DNA from 3 places in the Mesorhizobium sp. C432A genome. Region 2 is predicted to be linked to each of the others. Evidence: riboswitches for the same ligand, from Rfam matches in the RefSeq annotation. Region 2 holds a riboswitch; each other region holds the start of a gene.
The links. A riboswitch is a leader RNA that binds a small molecule or an ion and turns the genes downstream of it on or off. The one in region 2 is predicted to bind cobalamin.
Positions count from the first base shown of each region.

Region 1: it holds a riboswitch for cobalamin, as region 2 does, so the genes downstream of both, NLY33_RS16730 (CbtB domain-containing protein) here and NLY33_RS03235 (aromatic ring-hydroxylating oxygenase subunit alpha) in region 2, are expected to answer to the same signal.
Region 3: it holds a riboswitch for cobalamin, as region 2 does, so the genes downstream of both, NLY33_RS16495 (DUF1636 family protein) here and NLY33_RS03235 (aromatic ring-hydroxylating oxygenase subunit alpha) in region 2, are expected to answer to the same signal.

Region 1 is NZ_CP100470.1:3,458,511-3,465,555, reverse strand. Features, by position in the region: gene cobD (threonine-phosphate decarboxylase CobD) at 1-390, opposite strand, end outside; gene cbiB (adenosylcobinamide-phosphate synthase CbiB) at 389-1,366, shown strand; gene cobO (cob(I)yrinic acid a,c-diamide adenosyltransferase) at 1,523-2,137, opposite strand; gene cobU (bifunctional adenosylcobinamide kinase/adenosylcobinamide-phosphate guanylyltransferase) at 2,139-2,651, opposite strand; gene NLY33_RS16735 (CbtA family protein) at 2,644-3,447, opposite strand; gene NLY33_RS16730 (CbtB domain-containing protein) at 3,463-3,642, opposite strand; cobalamin riboswitch at 3,679-3,874, opposite strand; gene NLY33_RS16725 (gamma-glutamylcyclotransferase) at 3,942-4,634, opposite strand; gene NLY33_RS16720 (aromatic ring-hydroxylating oxygenase subunit alpha) at 4,769-5,932, shown strand; gene NLY33_RS16715 (MFS transporter) at 5,933-7,045, opposite strand, start outside.
Region 2 is NZ_CP100470.1:714,581-721,625, forward strand. Features, by position in the region: gene NLY33_RS03230 (FAD-binding oxidoreductase) at 1-203, opposite strand, end outside; gene NLY33_RS03235 (aromatic ring-hydroxylating oxygenase subunit alpha) at 241-1,488, opposite strand; cobalamin riboswitch at 1,606-1,807, opposite strand; gene NLY33_RS03240 (DUF680 domain-containing protein) at 2,307-2,513, shown strand; gene NLY33_RS03245 (DUF680 domain-containing protein) at 2,580-2,783, shown strand; gene NLY33_RS03250 (DUF680 domain-containing protein) at 2,855-3,088, shown strand; gene NLY33_RS03255 (ABC transporter ATP-binding protein) at 3,160-4,272, opposite strand; gene bglA (beta-galactosidase BglA) at 4,339-6,003, opposite strand; gene NLY33_RS03265 (carbohydrate ABC transporter permease) at 6,009-7,045, opposite strand, start outside.
Region 3 is NZ_CP100470.1:3,410,817-3,417,861, forward strand. Features, by position in the region: gene cobN (cobaltochelatase subunit CobN) at 1-3,337, opposite strand, end outside; gene cobW (cobalamin biosynthesis protein CobW) at 3,356-4,408, opposite strand; gene NLY33_RS16495 (DUF1636 family protein) at 4,411-4,836, opposite strand; cobalamin riboswitch at 4,875-5,081, opposite strand; gene NLY33_RS29510 (DUF6348 family protein) at 5,140-5,397, opposite strand; gene NLY33_RS16500 (DUF6348 family protein) at 5,289-5,831, opposite strand; gene NLY33_RS16505 (winged helix-turn-helix domain-containing protein) at 5,861-7,045, opposite strand, start outside.

The sequences.
Region 1 (7,045 bases), 2.7 Mb from region 2:
GAAATCGTCGACCTCCGCCACCGCATGGCCGGCAATCGCGGCGGCCCTGGCATGCTCGGCATAGGTCGGCCCGAGCACCAGCGCCTTGCCGGGGCTGACCAGCGAGGCGACGCGCGGCAGCAGGATCTGCGTGCCCGGGGCGACCGCCACATTCTCGGCCGAAGGCGCGCCATAGGCGCCGGCCGCGACCCTGGCCAGCTCACACAGGCGCGCGGCCTCCGGCAATCGTGACAGGGCGGTGGCGGGCAGCTCGAAAAGCGGGTAGGAGTGCGGATTGATACCTGTCGAGAGATCGACGAAAGGTTGTGGCGCGTGAGGGAAGAGCGCCCTCGCCCGGCCAAGGGATCCACCGTGATCCACCACAGTAATCGCTCCATCAGAAAGCTTCATGTCGATCCTGATCGCTTTCCTGTCGCTGGCCATCGAACGCATCCTGGGTTACCCGGACTGGCTGTTCCGTGCCGTCGGCCATCCCGTCACCTGGTTCGGCAGGCTGATAGCCTTTCTCGACCTCAGGCTCAACCGCGACACTGATTCCGACGCGCTGCGTCGCCGCCGCAGCGTGCAGGCGCTGCTGGTGATCGTGCTGGTGCCGGCGGCAATCGCCTTCATCGTGCAAATCCTGCTCTGGCAGCTCTTTCCTGCCGGCATGATCATCACGGCAATCCTGGCCTCGTCGCTGCTGTCGCAAAAGAGCCTTACCGAACATGTCGAGGCGGTGGCCGATTCGCTGGATACCGGCGGGCTGGCGCTCGGCCGCATTGCGGTTGCGCGCATCGTCGGTCGCGATCCAGAGAAGCTCGACCATGCCGGCGTCAGCCGCGCCGCCATCGAAAGCCTGGCCGAGAATTTCTCCGACGGCATCGTTGCGCCCGCCTTCTGGACAGGTGTCTGCGGTCTGGCCGGCGGCGTGGCCTACAAGGCCGCCAACACCGCCGATTCGATGATCGGCCACCGCACCCCGCACCACGAGGCCTTCGGCCGCGCGGCAGCACTCTTCGACGACTGGATCAACCTGCCGGCGTCCCGGCTGACCGCGTTGCTGATCGTTGCCGCCGCCTTTCTCGTTGACGGCGCCGATCCCCGCAACGCCTGGCAAGCAGTGCGGCGCGACGCCAAAAAGCACCGCTCGCCCAATGCCGGCTGGCCGGAAGCGGCAATGGCCGGCGCACTCGGCCTGGCGCTCGCCGGCCCGCGCAGCTATGGCGGCGTCATCATCGAGGACGCCTATATGGGCGAAGGCGGTAGGCGCGCGGCGGAAAGCCAGGACATCAGGCAGGCGCTGAAATTGTACCAGGTGGCGGACTATCTGCTGATTGGGCTGTTCGGGTTGCTGTCGGCGGTGCTTATCGCGGTGACGTTCTGAGAGCTTACCGTCGCCTTCCTTTACCCTCCCCCTTGTGGGGAGGGTCGGCGCGAAGCGCCGGGGTGGGGGACTGCGTACTACGAGAACCCCCACCCCGATCCGCTTCGCGGATCGACCCTCCCCACAAGGGGGAGGGTAAAAGGTGAGGATAGCCCCTCAAAACTCAATCCCCTGCTGTGCTTTAACGCCGGCCGAAAAATGATGCTTGGTCACGCCCATCTCCGTCACCAGATCCGCCGCCTCGACCAGCGCCGGCTTGGCGTTGCGGCCGGTGACGACGACATGCAGACCTTCGCGCCGCGCTTTCAGCGCCGCCACCACTCTGTCGAGATCGAGATAGTCGTAACGCAGCGCGATGTTCAGTTCGTCCAGCACGACGAGGCTGATCGAGGGATCGGCGATCAGTTCCAGCGCCTTGGCCCAGGCGGCTTCGGCCGCCTTAATGTCGCGCTTCAGATCCTGCGTCTCCCAGGTGAAACCCTCGCCCATCGTGTGCCAGACGACGCGGTCGCCAAACGCCGCGAAGGCATCCTTCTCGCCGGTGTGCCATTTGCCCTTGATGAACTGGACCATTCCGACGCGCTTGCCATAGCCGAGCATGCGCAGCGCCAGCCCGAAGGCAGCCGTGGTCTTGCCCTTGCCGGGTCCGGTGTTGACGATCAGCAGCCCCTTCTCGACCGTCTTTTCCGCGACCTCGGCGTCCTGCACCGCCTTGCGCTTGGCCATCTTGGCGCGATGGCGCTCTTCGTCTTTTGTGTCGATATCGGTCATCTCATTTCACCTTGAGCGGCAGCCCCGCCACCATCAGAAGCACCATATCAGCTACGACCGCGATCTGCTGGTTGAGCCGGCCGGCGGCATCGCGGAACCGGCGTGCCAGCGCATTGTCGGGCACAATGCCTTGTCCGACTTCGTTGGAGACCACGAACCACGGTCCGCGCGGCCGCGAAAGCACATCGGCCAGCCGCCGGCACTCCCCCTCCAGATCATGATCGGCCAGCATATGATTGGTCAGCCACAGCGTCAGGCAGTCGACAAGCACCGGCTGGTTGTCCGGCAATGCCTCGATCGCACCTGCAAGATCAAGCGGGGCATCGATGGTCGCCCATCCCTCGCCGCGGCGCGAGCGGTGCTGCGCGATGCGCTCGCGCATTTCGCCGTCATAGGCTTGCGCGGTGGCGATATAAGCCCATGGCGGCGGCAACGCCGTCGCCAAACTTTCGGCATGCACGCTCTTGCCGGAGCGCGCACCGCCGATGATGAAGGTCAAACTGCGATCAGGCAAAGGTGTCGCGCAGGCTGGTCGCGGTGCCGGTGAAGCGCGCGCGCACTATGCCGACAACCGCGCCGAGCACCACCCAGAACACCAGATTGGTCAGCGTCACCGCCACCACGAACTGATGATGCAGGCCCTCCGGGATCGGCGTTACAAAACTGTCAGGCTGCGGCGCGCCGACAATATGCGGGGCGACGATCAGGACGACGGCGAGCACGGTCAGGGGCGCCGACGTGCGGAAGGTGATAAGGGCAAGACCGATCGCCGTTGCCATCACCGTTGCCCACCACCAGATCTGGCGCTGCATGAGATCGGCCGCCGGCATTGCCGGCAGTTCCGGCGGCAGGCCGAGTCCCGGCGCCAGCGTGAAAACGGCAAAGCCGGCCAGACCCCAGAACACGCCCTGGCGCCAGCTGCCGATGCCACCGGCGAACTCGGAAACCGCCACCAGGACCAGCGCGAAGCCGATGCCGGTGACGATATTGGCGACGACACTGAAGGCGAAGCGCTCGAAGCCGTCGGCCGGCGCCCAGCCTTCGTCCTCCGCCGGCGCGGCTGCTTCAGCCGGTGTTGCGCTGCTCACCGCATTTTCCGCCGGCGCGGCGGTGCTCATGGCATTGGTGTCCGTAGCGTTGGCGGCGGGCACCGCGGCATGCTGATGCTCGTGGCCGCCACCAGCCTTTTCGTAGACCTCCGCCTTGAGGATCAGCGGCACGGTGGCGTAGGCCTGCATGCAGGCGAGAGCGACACCGGCCACGAGCCCTGCGATCGCCGCGATGAACACGACGTTGCGAAACAGGTTCATGATGTCAGATCCTCGTCAGTGGCAGGGAAACGCCATCGAATGGCGATAGTCGTGCGCCGCATTGTGGACCGCATCGATGTGCGAGAAACCGACAACGCCGACGACGAAAATCCCCAGAAACGCGCTAAGCACGAGCTGCATGAAGCGCGACTGCGAGGAGACGGAAGCGCCGAGGGAGACGGAAGCGGAATTCATATCTTGTCCTTTCGCCCTCCACCCGAGGGCATCGAAGTCAGTTCCCTGTCGCCGGCAGGTCTCCTGGCTCGCGGATCAGCGCCCTTCCCCACCTTCCCGAAGAAAAAATCCCCAGTGGCTTGGAGAGGACTACCGCACACAGTTGCGGGGGCAGCCACGGCATTGGGCAACAAGTCAGCCCTCACCGCATTCCCTCTTGGTCCCTAACGGAACCGACGACATGCATGACTATAGGCTGAAACGGCCGCATCCGGCAAACCAAATTCCGCCGGCCAACAGCGCGAATGCGCCATGCGGCGTTACGGGTTCAACGCGGTGATCCGCTCGGCAACCAGCCGCTGCAGCCGCCACAGATGGCGATCGTGAATGCCGCGCTCTTCAAGGTTTTTCACCGTGTTGTAGAGATAGTCGGCGCCCGACCCCCAGTGCCCGCAGGACGTTGCCAGCCTTTCGACGACCTTGCCCTCGTCGAGCGGCCCTGAATAGGTCAGGCCGTTGCGGTTGATGACGAAGGCCAATGCCCTGAGCGGTCCGGCCTCGCTTGCAAGCTTGAGCATGCGCGGCCGGTAGCTTGTCGGCTTCAGCGTGACTTCGCGCCGGAAAAGCCGGCCCAACTGCTCGCGCCGGTTATTGTCGGTCAGCCGAAAGGCGACGCCCTTGCATTGTCCGCCACGGTCCAGCGCCATCATCAGGCCGGGGCTGTCCTTGGTGCCGCGCCAGCGCGTCATGTTCATGCAAAAGGACCGATGCCAGCCGCGCGCCAAGGCAACGCGGTCCTCGACATAATCTATTTCCGGTTTCCAGATCAGCGATCCATAGCCGAACAGCCATAGCGGTTCGCTGTCCGGGAGTTCGACCTGCAATTCATCCAGCAGCGCGTCATAGTCGGCTTCATCGAGATGCATCGCGTCCGGATCCGGCCCGGGGTCCCTGATCTCGCGCCAGCAGCGCGCGACCAGCTCCGGCGTAAGCGACATCTGTCGTGCGGCCACGTCCGAATCCCCCCAATTCCGAATGTCCCATGTCCACGACATGATTATGCGCCGCGCCTGCAACCGGCAATGCGGCACTCTGATTGACAAACGATTTGCCGGGGTGTCGGCTGACGCTTCATAGGAAGCCAGCCATGCATCCCAACCCGAGCGAGCGCGACCCCTATAACGGCCTGAGCCGGGCCGAACCGACGCTACCGTCATCGGCCTATTGGGATAGCGAGGCTTACCAGCGCGATCTCGAGGCCATCTGGTACAAAAGCTGGCTGCTCGTCTGCCGCGAGGCCGATCTTGCCCAGCCTTTGGCATTCAGGACATTCCGCGTCGGCACGCAGGAAATCGTCGTGCTGCGCGACGACACCGGCGAGTTGCGCGCCTTCCACAACACCTGCCGGCATCGCGGCTCGCAGCTTTGCCAGGAAAGCGAGGGCCGGCTGAAAGCGCGGCTCATCACTTGCCCCTACCATGCCTGGTCCTACTCGCTGCGCGGCGATCTCGTGCGCGTTCCCTCGAAATCGCTGCCAGATGGTTTCGACAAGGCAGATCATCCGCTCTACCGGGTGGCGCTGTCGGTGTGGCGCGGCTTTGTCTTTGTGAACCTTCAGCAGGCGACGGCCGGCTCCGCCGAGACCTCCTTCGATCCCGCATCCGGCGACCTCGCCAACTGGCCGCTGGAAACGCTGGTATCAGGCCATGTCCTGCGCAAGGTGATGAACTGCAACTGGAAAATCTTCTGGGAGAACTTCAACGAGTGCCTGCATTGCCCAGGCGTCCACAAGGACCTGTCTCGGCTGGTGCCGATATACGGCCGCGGCCTGATGAGCCGGCACGACGACCCCGACTGGGTCCGCCATGCCGACAATGACGCACCGGAGTTTTCGGGTGGCCTGCGCGCCGGCGCCGAGACCTGGTCGCGCGACGGACACGCCCATGGCCCGGTCTTCCCGGGCCTGACGCCAGCCGAGCGTGCGGCCGGACAGACCTATGCCACCAGCCTGCCCTCGATGTTCATCGTCGGCCATGTCGATTATGTCAGGACGGTGCGACTGATGCCGCTCGGTCCCGAACAGGCCGAACTCACCGCCGAATGGCTGTTCGCGCCCGAGGCGCTCGCCGAGACCGACATCGACAATGTCGTCGCCTTCGGTACCCAGGTGCTGGAGGAGGATGCCGCGATCTGCGAGGTCAACCAGAAAGGCCTGCGCTCGATGCGTCACGCGGCCGGCGTGCTGATGCCGGAGGAGTATGATCTGCATCGCTTCCACAACTGGGTGCGCGAGCGGCATGCGGCCTCCTGATCAAAGCGACTTCGGCAGATAGCGCCAGGTGATAAAGCCGCAAACCGCGGCCAGAATGCCCAGCGTCACGAACACCGAGCCGAGGCCGAAAAACGCCAGCACCACCGAATAAACCAGCGGCGGCGTCAGCTCGGAAAAGTCGAGATAGGTGCGGTAGACCGCGGCCATCTGCGCCCGCTCATAGGACCGCACCGAGCGCATGAAGGCGGTCGAGCCCAGTGCATCGAGCGCGATGGTGAAGAAGGCGCCGCAGAGCAGGAAAAAGCCCGTAAGCAGCGGCGCGGTAGTGCCGACCGCGGCCGCCGCAAGCAGCGTCGCCGACATCGCGAAATAGGCGAAGGTCATGGTGCGCCGGCCGCCGAAGCGTTTTCCCGCTTTGCCCCAGAAGATCGCCATGAACAACAGCGCGTTGCCGGCCGAAACCAGCAGGCCGCCGGCAAGCTTGCCCTCGCCGGTAATCACCATGAACAGCGGCCCGTAGACGAAGAACGTCGTCCAGAAGCAGGAGCGGCCGAAGGCGATCAGCCAGGCCAGCCTGAGCCTGGGTTGTGCTACGAAGCGGCCGATATTGGCCAGCGGATTGGCCGGCCGTGTCTTGCCCGGCCGGATCGACCGGTTGTCGCCCAGCCTGTAGGTCCAGAACAGCGCCAGCAAGGCCAACGCAAACACCGCGACCGCGCCATGCGCGGCATAGATGCCGTAGCGTGTGTAGAGGAAGATGCCGAGTGTCGGCCCGCCGGTCCAGGCCAGCATCGACCACGCCATGCGCAGCGATTCGGCCTGCATGAAATCGGTCTTGCGGATGTGGTCCATGATGTAGAGGTTGAGCGTGATCGACAGGGCGCTCGCCCCCATCACGCGGCACAGCATGCCTGCCAGTTGCCCGGCAAGCGTGTGGGTGACGAAGAACAGCGAGCCCATCGCCAGCAGGCAGGCGCCGGCGGTATAGACCCAGCGCCGGTCAAACCTGCGGATCAGCATCGGCATGAACAAGGTCACCGACAGGCCGAGCAGCGCCACGATGGTGTAGAGGATCGAGACGATCTGCTCGTTGTGCAGAATCTCATAAGCCTGGATCGGGATGACGCTCGACACCGTGGCACGGGCGAAGGA
Region 2 (7,045 bases):
ATCAGCGGCCCGTCCGGTGTCGGCAGTTCCAGCGTCAGGAACTGGCCCGGCTTGTAGCGGAACCAGGTCTGGTTGTCGGAGCGGAAGGTGAAGGTCTTGACGTCGGGCGCCTCGTCGCTGACGCCGATCACTTCCAGCACCTGCAGCCTATCGTTCCACGGCGCCATCTGGTCGAGATGGCGATAGAGCCCAAGATCCGTCATCGCATTCATCCTCTGGTCCCTCTTCGCCTGCTCCAGCTCACGCGACGCTGCGCAGCGCCGGCCGGCCGCCTTCGGCAAGGCGCGGGCCGATGAAGGCCGCGTACCATTCGACGAACTGGATCACGCCGCCCTCGTGCAGCTCCGAATAGGGGCCGGGCTCATAGGCCGGCGACAGGATGCCGAAGGCGTTTTCCTCGACGATGCGGCGGTCCTGGTCGTTGGTCTCGGTCCAGACGTGGGTGAGCTCTTCAAGGTTGTAGTCGACGCCCTCGACCGCATCCTTGTGCACCAGCCACTTGGTCGTCACCGCGGTTTCGGTGGCGCTGATCGGCAGCACCCGGAAGGTGACCGCATGGTCGATCAGGATGTGGTTCCAGGTCGTCGGATAGTGGTAGTGCATCAAGGTGCCGATGCGGTCGGCGGCAACAGTGTCGGACAGGTCCTTCGTCACCGCGCGCTTTCCCGACATCGTGTAGCTGACGGCATCGCGCAGCAGCGGCGCGCGGGTGGCGCGGTATTGCCCGGCCGGATCGATGCGGAACTTGCTCGGCAGGCCCGCCGCCTCGCATTTCGCCCAGTGCGCCAGCATCTCCGGATCGCTGTCGGCGCCCTGCACGCCGGTCACCGTCGGCGCTTCGGGGAATGTCTTGCACAGCTCCGGATGATTGCCGGCGCAGTGATAGCATTCGCGGTTGTTTTCCCAGACCAGCTTCCAGTTGCCCTTCTCGATGATGGTGCTCTCGAAGGCGACCTTGGCTTCATTCAGCCGGTGCGGCTTGAGGTAGGGCTCTATCATGGCGCGCATCGGCGCAAAGTCGGCAGGTTCTTTCGCCAGGCAGATGAAGATGTAGCCGCCGACGCTCTCGCAGGCGACGGGCTTCAGGCCGAACTGGCTCTTGTCGAAACCGTCGGCCATCTGGCGGGCAAACAGCAGCCGGCCGTCAAGCTCGTAGGTCCACTGGTGATAGGGGCAGACAAGCTTTGCCGCCATGCCCTTCTCAGTGTTGCAGACACGGCTGCCGCGATGGCGGCAGGAATTGTGAAAGGCGTTGATGTTGCCCTTCTGGTCGCGGACCAGCACCACCGGATAATCGCCGATCTGCACGGTGATATAGCTGCCGGGCTTCGGCAGTTCGCAATCATGGCCGATGAACAGCCAGTCGCGATACCAGATGAGCTCCATGTCGAGCTTGAAATAGTCCGGGTCGGTGTAGAAGGGCTGTTCCAGCGAAAAGCCTTGCTTGCGGCCGTTCAGGAGCCTCAGCATGTCGTTGCGCGTATCCATAGTTCTGTCCTCGTGGTTTAAGGACTGAACTTGGTGGTGATGGAGGAAGGATCGGACGCAGGCCGGCGCGGCGCCGGACATGCACTATCCACCTCTTGACCGCCCACCGCGATCAGTCGAGTCTATGCATCTCGGGCTGGTTTCCGGGCTCTGGAGTTGTCCTTGCGGACCATCGCGACACCTTCCCAGGCTCTTGCCCAGTGGTCTCCCGTTGCGACTTCAACTCCACCACCGTTGCGGGGGCAGCGCCGGATTCTGACCGGCTTCCCAATTCTCCGCTGCGTCGTCACGAAGCGGCACCTGAGATGCGATCATCTAATCACGGCAGCGATCGCGACGTCGGCATGAAAGCGACATCGTATCCATGCGGCGCGACACGCGCGGCATACGCCCCCCGCCGCCGGTCAAAGAGCTGAGACGTTTCTTGCGACGCCATCATCGCCGTTTCGAATCGCTGCGGATCCAGTTCGATCGGGGGCAAAAAGGGCTCAACGGTATCGAAAAGTTACTATTAGCAATCTCTAATCGAACCGAACGGTTCGTTTCTGTTGACAATGCGTGCAGGACGGTGTGAACGACGGCCCGGAAACCGACACCGGAGCGAACCACTCGGTTCGACATAAGCAACTGAAAACAATGCGATAAATGACCATAGAGGAACTTCCTGGCACAATTTCAAGGTGCAGGACCGTGGTCCACACGGAACAACTTCGTGATTGGAAACCAGCCTATGGCTTTCCCACATCGGGGCTGTCCGAACGACGCGAATTCCTCCCAAGACACGCCGCTAGACGGACAGACAAACTGGAGTACTAAAAATGAAAAAGATCATCCTCACTGCCGCAGCCGTTTTGGCGATCACCGGCAGCGCCTTCGCCGGTAGCGACAATTACGGTTCCAATGGTGCGAACCAGCCAGCCGTCTCGGTCGACAGCTCGTATACGGCTTCCATTCAGAAGCCGGCGCACGCTGACAAGCAGCCTGTCATTCAGGGCGCCGACCGCGACCTCTACGGCAATCGCTGATCCCGACCAAAGAAGGGCGGCTAACCCGTCGCTCTCGGGATCCCAAAAAATTCAGGAGTATTTGAAATGAAAAGGATCATCCTTGCTGCCGCCGCCGTTTTGGCCATCTCCGGCAGCGCTTTCGCCGGCAGCGACAACTACGGTTCGAACGGCGCCAACCAGCCTGCGATTACGTCGACCGATAGTGGCCATACGGCTTCGGTTGAGAAGTCGGCTCCAGCCGAGCAGGCGCCTGCCCACGGTGCCGACCGTAACCTTTTCGGCCGCTAAAAGCCGGTTTCCAGCACGTGGCGGGCTTATCCGCTGCAGCTGGCGGCATCAGAAAAATTCAGGAGACTAAAATGAAGAAGATCGTTCTTGCCACCGCAGCCGTGCTGGCTGTTTCGAGCGCTGCCTTTGCCGGCAGCGACAATTATGGCTCCAATGGCGCCAACCAGCCGGCCGCTGCCGTCGACACCACTCGCACTTCGTCGACCGGCACCAACTCGGCGGTCTACAAGCTGCTGAACTCGTCGAACGACCAACAGAAGTTCGTCCCGCCGAGCAGCGACAGGGATCGGTTCGGCAACAACTAACAGCCGAAGCTTAAAAAGAGCGGCGGGCCTGGCCCGCCGCTCTTTTTTCATGCCTGTACGACGCAGCTATCTCAAGCCGCCTTCACTTCCACCGGCTTGAGCGAGAAGGAGTGCCCATCGGCGTCGAAGATGTGCAGGTCCCCGGCATCCGCGGTCAGTCGCAGCTTTGCCCCGCGCTTGACCTCGACATTGCCGGGCAGCTTGGTCACCAACGGCAGGTCAGCGCGGCCGATATCGACATAGACAAGCTGCACCTCGCCGAGTTGCTCGACATAGTCCACCACGCCCTCGAAAAGATATTCCGCGCCGGTGGCGGCCGACAGATCCTCCGGCCGCACGCCGAAGCTGACTGCCGCACCCTTTGCTGACGCCGGCGTTGCGATCGGCACCGTTGCCTTGCGGCCGCCGACATGGCTGACGATTGTCGGGTTGCCCGTCCTGTCGATTGTCGCCGGCAGGATGTTCATGGCCGGCGAGCCGATGAACTGGGCAACGAACAGATTGCCGGGCTTCTTGTAGAGGTCCATCGGCGTGCCGACCTGCTCAATATGGCCATCCTTCAGCACGACGATGCGGTCGGCGAGCGTCATCGCTTCGACCTGATCGTGGGTGACGTAGATCATGGTCGTGGCAGGCATCGATTCCTTGAGCTTGGCGATCTCGATGCGGGTCGCGACGCGCAGCGCCGCGTCGAGATTCGACAGCGGCTCGTCGAACAGGAACACTTTCGGATTGCGCACGATGGCGCGGCCGATGGCGACACGCTGGCGCTGGCCGCCCGACATCGCCTTGGGCAGACGGTCGAGATATTTGGTCAGCTGCAGGATCTCGGCGGCCTGCCGCACCCGCTTGTCGATCTCGGCCTTGCTTTCCTTGCCGATCTTCATCGAGAAGGCCATGTTGTCGTAGACGGTCATGTGCGGATAGAGCGCATAGGACTGGAACACCATGGCGATGCCGCGCTTGGAAGGCGGCACGTCGTTCACCACCTCGCCGGCGATCTTCAGCTCGCCGGAGGTGATCTCCTCAAGCCCGGCGATGGACCGCAGCAAGGTCGACTTGCCGCAACCCGACGGGCCGACGAAGACGATGAACTCGCCCGACTTTATGTCGAGGTCGATGCCGTGGAGAATGTGCAGATTGCCGTATGATTTCTTCACCTGTCTCAGCGTGACATCGGCCATAATTTCCTCCCAGTGATTTCCCTAGAGAACCTGGATTTCCTCAAAAAATCCAGTTTCGTCAAAAACTCAGTCGATGCGCCCGAACCAGGCGCCGTAGCCGCCGAGGCGGATGGAACCTGTGCCGGATTGTCCCGAAAAACCGTGCCCGGCCAACGGTTGCAGCGCCTGGCCGCCGAAATCGACCTCGGCCGGCTTACTGGCCAGATTGAAGATGCAGACGATCTGCTCATTGCCCTCACGGCGGGTGAAGGCGACGGTGTCGCCCTCGCTTTCGATGAACTCGATGTCGCCCTTGGCCAGGGCCGGATGCTGGCGGCGGAAACCGAGAAAGCGCCGGTAGTGCTCGAGCAGCGAGGCCGCGTCGCCCTGCTGAACATTGACCGCTTGCGACAAATGCTTGCCCGGCACCGGCAGCCAGGGCTTGGCCGTCGAAAAGCCGGCATTGCTGGCGGTTGCATCCCACACCATCGGCGTGCGGCAGCCGTCGCGGCCCTTGAATTCGGGCCAGAAGCGAATGCCGTAGGGGTCCTGCAGATCCTCGAACTGCAACTCGGCTTCGCCAAGCCCAAGCTCCTCTCCCTGATAGAGGCAGACCGAACCGCGCAGCGACATCAGCAGCGCCGAGATAACCTTCAGATAGGCGGCCGGGTCGGCCTCGTCGGCGGCCCAGCGCGAGGCCGGACGCATCACGTCGTGGTTGGAAAAGGCCCAGCACGACCAGCCGTCGCTGGCGACCTTGCCGAAGGCTTCCAGCACCTGGCGCACCTTGGCGGCGCTGATCTTTTCCGGCGCCAGGAAATCGAAGGAATAGCACATGTGGACGCGTTTGCCGCCGGCGGTGTAGGCGGCGACCACTTCCAGCCCACGCTGCGAATCGCCGACTTCGCCGACCGCGGCGGCCGCCGGATATTCGTCGAGCAGCGCCCGGAACCGTTCGAGGAAGGCAAGGTTTTCCGGCCGGCTCTTGTCGTAGATATGGTCCTGGTAGTTGTAGGGATTGACCGCAGGTGCTGTCTGGTCGTTGCGCTCTTCGGGCGGCAGCGGCGGATTGTTCTCCAGCCCCTGGCTGTGGAAGTAGAAATTGATGGTGTCGAGGCGGAAGCCGTCGACGCCGCGCTCCAGCCAGAAGCGGGTGACGTCGAGCAGCGCGTCCTGGACTTCCAGATTGTGGAAGTTGAGGTCCGGCTGCTCGGACAGGAAATTATGCAGATAATATTGCTGGCGGCTGGTGTCCCACTGCCAGGCCGAGCCGCCGAAGATCGACAGCCAGTTGTTGGGCGGCGTGCCGTCCGGCCTGGCGTCGGCCCAGACATACCAGTCGGCCTTGGGATTGCTACGGCTGGCGCGGCTCTCCTTGAACCATGGATGGTTGTCGGCGGTGTGCGACAGCACCTCGTCGATCATCACCTTGAGGCCGAGGTGATGGGCTTCCGCAACCAGCGCGTCGAAATCGGCGAGCGTCCCGAACATCGGGTCGACGTCGCAATAGTCCGAGACGTCGTAGCCGAAATCCTTCATCGGCGACTTGAAGAAGGGCGAAATCCAGATGGCGTCGACGCCGAGCGAGGCGATGTAGGGCAGCCTGCGGATGATGCCCTTGAGGTCGCCGATGCCGTCGCCATTGGAGTCCTGATAGGAGCGCGGATAGATCTGGTAGATCACCGCGCCCCGCCACCAGTCGCGATCGACGGCGAGATCGGGCTTCGAGGTCGCCTTCAAAGCGGCTTGCATAAGTCTCAACCTCCTTTGACCGAGCCGGCCAGCAGCCCGCGGACGAAATAGCGCTGCAGCGAGAAGAACACGATCAGCGGCACGATAATGGTGACGAAGGCCGATGTCGTCAGGATTTCCCAGTCGCCGCCGCGCGAGCCGAGCAGTGCGTTGAGCTTCGCGGTCAGCACGATCTGATCCCCTTCGGTACCGAGGAAAACCATTGCCACCAACAAATCGTTCCACACCCACAGGAACTGGAAGATCGCAAAGGACGCCAGCACCGGGAAGGACAGCGGCAGCACGATCTTGACGAAGATTTCGAAATCGCTGGCGCCGTCGATGCGCGCCGATTCCATGATCTCGCGCGGCAGGCCGGCAATATAGCTGCGCAGGAGATAGATGGCGAAGGGCAGGCCGAAGCCGGTATGCGCCAGCCAGATGCCGAGATAGGTTTTCGACGGCACACCGAAGAAGATGCCGACGCCGTTGTAGATTTTCAAAAGCGGGATCAAGGACATCTGCAGCGGCACGACCAGCAGGCCGATGATTGTGGCGATCAGCAAGGCGCGGCCGGGAAAACGCATCCACGCCAATGCATAGGCGGCGAAGGCGGCGATCAGGATCGGGATGACCGTCGCGGGGATGGTGACGGTCAGCGAGTTTATGAACGAGCGGCCGATGCCCTCCGAAAACAGCACGGTCTGGTAATTGTCGGTGGTGAATTTCGGCGGCGCCGACGAGGCGTAATAGACGCGCTGGCCACGGTCGCCTTCGAAAGCCTTGGGCGAACTCATGACGAACGTGCCGTCGGCATTGAGCTGCAAGGTCACGCCGTCGCCGAGATCGGCAGTGGTGCCGGCCGGATATTGCGTCGGCGCCGCCGATTTGACGCCGAAGGCGCTGATGTCGCGCGCAGCACCGTCGCCGAAGATATTGCCGGCAAGCACGAACTTGCCGTCCTTCTCGACCTGCGCCGAGGCCGGCGGCAGGCGGCCGGCTTCGGTCTGGCTGGAGCTGGAGAACGAGTTCCACCAGCCCGAGGCGATGATCTGGTCCTTGT
Region 3 (7,045 bases), 2.7 Mb from region 2:
CGCGCGACACAGCCTCGCCGACCGAGCGCGGCTTGGGCTTCTGCGGATCCGTGGTGTCGAGCACGATCACGTCGGCATTGCGGCCCAGTGCCGCCAGCGCCGCCGAAAAACCGCCGATGAAAGCGACGTCGGCGGAGCCTTCAAGTATATCGCGGCCGGGGTCGTCACCGGTGTGGACGAGAAGATCGGCCTCGGCGACGCGGGTCTCGAAGGCACCGGGGGAAGCGATGCCTTCGCTCTTGGCGCCGCCATAGGCATGCGACGTCGCATCGAGATAGGCGCGGCCGATCTCTTCGCGCGCGGCCCAGTCGCCACTGGACAGCAGGTCCTCGACGCCGGCACCGTAGGTGCCGGGCGAGGTGCCGAAGATGCGCGGGCCGATCTTGCCATCGGCACGGGTTCTGGCGGCGAGCGGGTTTTCCGAATCGTCCTCGTCGCGCGCGGCAACGGCGTTGGCAGCGGCGTCGATCAGCGCGATCTGGGTCGGGAACATGTCGCGGAACAGGCCCGAAATGCGCCAGGTGAGGTCGACGCGCGGGCGACCGAGCGTGGCCGGCGGCAGCACTTCGATGCCGGTGATGCGGCCGGTGGCACTGTCCCATTGCGGCCGGCAGCCCATCAGCGCCAGGCCTTGCGCGATCTCCTCGCCGCCAGTGCGCAGCGAGGCCGAGCCCCAGAGGTCGATGACCAGCGAGCGCGGCCAGTCGCCATGCGATTGCATGTAGCCGCGCACGACTTCTTCCGCTGCCGATCGGCCCAGATCATAGGCGGTCGGCGTCGGCAGGGTGCGCGGATCGGAGGTGAAGAGATTGCGGCCGGTGGGCAGCACGTCGGAGCGGCCACGCGCAGGCGCCCCGGCCGGGCCGGCCTTGACGTGGCGGCCGTCGAGCGCCGCCAGCAGCGCGGCCTTCTCGGCTTCGGCGCTTTGCCGGCGCATGGCGTCGGGTTCGTCGTCTGGCGCGCGGCCGTAAATATGCAGGCCGTCCTTGATGGCGAAATCCTTGAGGTCGCAGAGCCAGGCGTCGATGCGGCGCAGCGCCTCGTCGGGCGCATCGGTTCCGGCGACGCCGGCTTCGGAGGCGAAGCCGGTCTTTTGCGCCGTGTCGACGATCAGCTTGGCCAGACGATCGCGGCGGCGGCGGTCGAGGCCGTCGGCCTGGGCATATTCGTCGACGAGGCGTTCGAGCTTGTGCTGCCCTTCGTCTAGGCCAGCAGCTGCCAGTGGTGGCGGCAGATGGCCAAGCGTGACGGCTGCTATGCGCCGCTTGGCTTGCGCCGCCTCGCCGGGATTGGAGACGATGAAGGGATAGATGACGGGCAGCGAGCCGGTGGCGATCTCGGGGAAGCAGTTTTGTGAGAGCGCAACCGTCTTGCCGGGCAGCCATTCCAGCGTGCCATGGGCGCCGACATGGATGAGAGCATGGATGCGGAGCGATTTGCGCAGCCACAGGCCGAAGGCCAGCAGATCGTGGCGCGGCGGCAGCGTCGGGTCGTGGTAATCGGCGCGCCGGTCGGCCGAGCGGCCACGGTCGGGGGCGAGAGCGACAGTGATGTTGCCGAAGGTGGCGGCGCGGAAGGGGAAGCCGCTCTTACCCTCCCCCTTGTGGGGAGGGTGGCCCGCAGGGCCGGGTGGGGGTGGTGCACCGCTACCCCCACCCCGTTTCGCGCCATCCGCTTCGCGAATGTCGCGAACCGACCCTCCCCACAAGGGGGAGCGTGAAGGAGCACCCCATGCCGCCTCGACTGCAGCCAGTGCCTCAGCCGGCAAATCCTTTGAGAAGTCCAGATACTCATCCAGCCCCAGCCCACCATCGCTCCGCTCCAACGCGTCCAGCAGCGCACGCGGCGTTTCTGGAATCCCGTCAACGCGATAGCCCTGCTCCTTCAGGTCATGCAGCATGGCCAGCACGCTGGACGGCACATCCAGGCCCACTGCATAGCCAGTGCGGCCGGGCGCGCTCGGATAGTCCGGAATGAGGATCGCCAACTTACGCGTCGCGCGGGGCGTCTGCTGCAACCGTGTGAACGCCGCTAGCCTGTCCGCCACTTGCGCCACGCGATCCGGTTCCGGGCGGTTGGCGAAGGCGCGGTGGCCGAGCGCCGGGTCGGTCTCGCTCTCGCCCTTGAAGGAAATCGCGCCGGCGAGGATGCGGCCGTCGAGTTCGGGCAGCACGACATGCATGGCGAGGTCGGCGGGCGCCAGGCCGCGCTGGTTGTTGTCCCAGACGTCGCGGCGGGTGGTGGCGACGATGACCTGGAAGACAGGCACGCCGGCGCGGTCGAAGAGCGTTTCGACGCCGGGTTCGGCGCCGGAAGCGAAGGCGGTTGCGGTGATGATGGCGGTGGGCTTGAGCGTGGCCAGCGCGGTTCCGACGAAGGCCAGGGAGGTCGGGTCTTTGAGGCTGGAGACGAAGATCGGGACCGGTCTCATGCCGCGCTGGCGGAGTGCATCAAAGAGGGCATCGATTGGCGCGACATCGGCGGCCAGCAGCATCGAGCGGTAGAAGAGGATGGGGATGATGGGAGAGTTGATGTTGTCTGCGCCGAGTTCCCGCCCACCCCCCTCTGTCCTGCCGGACATCTCCCCCGCAAGGGGGGAGATTGTGCTCTCATCGACGCTTTCGCCAATCGGGGATGTTGCAGAGGAATCTATTATCGGCTGGGCAGAAAAAGTGCCGAGGTCCGCGCCGGCTGATCTCCCCCCTTGCGGGGGAGATGTCCGGCAGGACAGAGGGGGGTGTGAAGGAACGCCGACATCGGCAAAATCCAACTTGCCAACGACGCCGCGGCCAGGCTCGTAGTAACCAGCTTTCGGCACGCTGACCGGCTCAGCCGCCGCCGCATCCTGCCCAGCCAACCCCGCCAGCCGCTGCATCAGTGCTGCCATATTCTCCGGTCCGCCCTCGCGGAAATAACCAAGCAGGACGTCCAGATCCTCGCGCGGCAGCGTCGAGGCTTCGATCAGCCTGAGATCCTCGTCGTGGCTCTCGCCCGGCAGCAGCGCCAGCTTGATGCCGTTCGCACGGGCAGTCGCGGCAAGCTGGTCGCAGCCATAGCGCCACCAGTCGTAGCCGCCGAGGATGCGCACCAAAATCACCTTGGCGTGGCGGGCGACGCTGTCGATCCAGAGGTCCACGGACATGGGATGGCGCAGGTCGCGCAGCGCCGCCAGCCGCATCGACGGCAGGCGGGCGGCATCGGCCTTCCACGCCGCCGCGAGGCCGGCGAGGTCGCTGTCGGTGAAGGACAGCGCCACGATATCCGCCGGCGTCTGCCCGAGATCGACGGGCTCGGCGAGATCGTCGAGCGAGGCGGATGTGGTGGTGAGTATATGCATTTCGGCTCGTGGTTTGGATCAGCCGGCGAGTATACGCTCGATCGCCGGGCGGTTCAGTCCTTTCAGGCCAATGACGACAAGACGCGAGCGGCGGTCGTCCTCAGCCGCCCAGGCGCGGTCATAGTAATGATTGACGCGCGGGCCGACGGCCTGCAGCAAAAGCCGCATCGGCTTGCCGCCGACATCGACGAAGCCTTTTACACGCAACACGTTTTCCTGTTCGGCGGCGGTGGCGACGCGCTTGGCCAGGTCGTCGGGATTGGCGATCGAGGGGATGTCGACGATGAAGGTGTCGAAATCGTCATGCTCATGATCGAAAGCGCCGTCGTGATGCGACTTGCGGTTCTCGATGTCGTCTTCGACGGCGAGACCGAGGCCAAGCAGCACCGACGGGTCGACCTTGCCATGCGCAGTCGGCACGATTTTTACCGCGCGGGCGGAATGTTCATTGATGATGGCGTTGGCGCGGGCCGAACCGGGGGCGTCCATCAGATCGCTCTTCGACAGGATGATCAAATCGGCGCAGGCGATCTGGTCCTCGAACACTTCTTCGACAGGATCGTCATGGTCGAGCGTCTCGTCCTGAGCGCGCTGTGCCTGCAAAGCGTCCATGTCGTTGGCGACGCGGCCTTCGGCCAGCGCCGGGCCGTCTACCACGGCGATGACACCGTCGACGGTTACCCGGCTCTTCACGCTCGGCCACTGGAACGCCTGGACCAGCGGCTTGGGCAGAGCCAGGCCCGAGGTCTCGATCAGGATGTGGTCAACCTTCGGTGTCAGCGCGAGGATCTTGTCGAGGGCGGGCACGAAATCGTCGGCGACTGTACAGCAGATGCAGCCATTGGCCAGTTCGACGATGTTTTCCTCGGGGCAGGTGTCGATGCCGCAGCCTTTCAGGATTTCCCCGTCGATGCCGATGTCGCCGAACTCGTTGACGATGATGGCGATGCGCTTGCCGCCGGCATTTTCCAGGAGATGGCGGACCAGCGTCGTCTTGCCGGCGCCGAGGAAGCCTGTAACGACAGTGCAGGGAACACGGGAGAGGTTGGCGGCCGGGTTTGAAGCGTTCATCGTCAGTCCTTCAGCATGTCGAGGGGTGGGATGCGGGCAACGAGGCCGCGCTTGAGGCTATCGGGCCGGCCGCGCCACGGGATGAGGCCGTCGGCCGAAGTCGCGAAGAGCTTTGCGCCGGTAACGAGGTCGGCGCCGCTGGTTGCGGTCAGATCGCCGAAGACATAGCTCCAGCAGCCATCGCGCAGGATCGCGGCGCTGAGGCGGCGCTTGCAATTGCCGAGACATTCGGCGGTGCGGACCCGGATATCGCCGGCAGCGGCGCGGCGTGTGTCCTCAGCCAGCAATTCGCCGGCGCGCGGATGGGCGTCGGAACCGGTCTCATCGCGGCAGGAGGCGCAGACGATGACGGTCACGCCGGTCAGGGCGTCGTTGTCGCCGGACGCAATGTCCGTTGTGCCAGCCGAAAAACTGCTGTTCTGGTCCAAAAACCGTGCTCCTTGCCCGGAAACCCGCCAGGCGATCGGATACTTTGTCTCAGACGGCAGGTCTCCTGGCTCGCGAGTCATTGCCTTGGTTAGCCGCCTTCCCGGTGTTACCCAGTGGCTTTCGGCCTTGGCTCTTCGCTTACAGTTGCGGGGACAGCCGCGGATTTGGGATTTTTTCGTCCCGCACCGCATTCCCTCTTGGCCCTTGCCGTTGCGGGCAGGGGACCGTCTGGAGCGGATTTAGGCTTTTGCAGGCAGCGGTGTCAACGCACGGCTACGACATGGCGATGTCGGCAGGGGCTGTCATGTCCCGGCTTCCGGCAGTGCCAGGATGACCTGTCGGATAGCTTGATAGCCATCGCTATAGTCCCAGTCATGACCGACAGCCAGATTCTGTCCCTCATGCCAAACCGCGTTGTCCAGAAGGACTTCGGCACTAATCAGCGTGCCCTTCAAGCCTGCCAGAAAGGTCCGGACAAAATGGCTTCCGGGGGTACCGAAGCTGTGAACAGCTTTTCCAGCTTGGCATAGAATGCTGGATAGCCTGGTGTCAGCGAGCATAGCTCGGTTGTGGCCTGGGAAATGACCGGGCCGCTATAGATTTTCCAGCGGGCATCTTTTCGCCAGATCTTCCAACTGGCGCTGCTTCGCTGCCAAAGCTCTATTTCGGCCTGCATGTTCTCGCAGACGTGATCGGCCAGTCCCTCAATGGCCACATGGAAAACACCACGGAGAAACTTTTCAAACGCCTGGTTCAGTTCCTGTTCGCGCGTGTCGCCGAAGCCAGCAAAGGATTCAATGACCGGCTGAACATCAAGCAGCGGAGAAAAAATGTAGATTTCCAGGACCAGCCGGTCAGAACTCGTCTCGAACACCTCAGCCTCAAACCGAAGCTGCTTCGATTGGAGCATGACGTCCCTATCTCTGCGGACTGCATCTATTCCATGCGCAATGAGGGCGCCATGGATCATGTCGAGCACTTTGTCCGATGCCATTGCACAACCTACGAGGCTTATTGAGGCGTCTATGACAGACGCTGCAAGGGTTGGCCATCTCTCTCGCTAGCCAATGCCGGCCCCAGATTGCCGGCCGGCGTCACTTCGATGCGCTCAAGGCCAAGCCAGCCCTGCATCTCCTTTAGTTCCTCGAAAAGCTGTGCGGTGGTCTCAGGCGGTGCGCCTGCTTCGGCATAGGCGGCGTGGACGCGTAAGACACTCGCAGGCCGGTCGGCCTTGAGGTCGACGCGGGCGACGATCTTGTCGCCGAGCAAGAAAGGCAGCACGTAATAGCCATATTGCCGCTTGTCGGCCGGGGTGTAGATCTCGATGCGGTAGCGGAAATCGAAGAGACGCTCGGTGCGCGCGCGCTCGAAGACCACCGGATCGAAGGGGGCCAGCAAGGCGCGGGCCTCGATCTTTCGCGGCAGGCGGGCGTCCCTATAGAGGTAAGCCGGCTTGTCCCAACCTTCGACGTTTACCGGCAGCAACTCGCCCATCTCGACCAGTTCCTCCAACCGGCCCTTCATGTCGGCCGGCGACAAGCGGAAATAATCGCGCAGGTCACCCGACGTCGCGATGCCGTGGGCGCGGGCAGAAATGCGCAGCAATTCGCGGTGCGCGTCCTCGGCGGCCGGCACCGGCAGATCGAGGATCGCCTGCGGCAGCACGCGCTCGGGCAGGTCATAGAAGCGTTCGAAGCCACGGCGGTGCGCCGTGGTGATGCGTCCGGCCCAGAAGAGCCATTCGAAGGCGTGCTTGGCGTGGCTCCAGCCCCACCAGCCGCCCGAACCTTTCTGGCCTTCCAGTGCCGAAGCGGCAATCGGGCCGCGCTCGGCGACCGCGCGGTAGATCTCTTCGATATAGGCGGCGTGCTCGCGGCCCCATTTGGCGAGGCCGAGATACATTTCGTCGCCTTGCTCGGCCCGCTGCATGCGCCAGCGCATCAGCGGGTAGGTCTCGACCGGCAGGAACGAGGCCTCATGCGCCCAGTATTCGAACACCGTGCGTTTGCGGGTGATGGCCGCATTGTCGAGCAAAGCCAGCGGGTAGGGGCCAAGCCGCGAATAGAGCGGCATATAGTGGGCGCGCACCACCGCGCTGACGGAATCGATCTGCAGCAAGCCGGTGCGCGACAGCACGCGGGCGAGGTGGCGGCGATCGGGCGTGCCGACCGGGCGGGGATCGAGAAATCCTTGCGCGGCGAGCGCGAT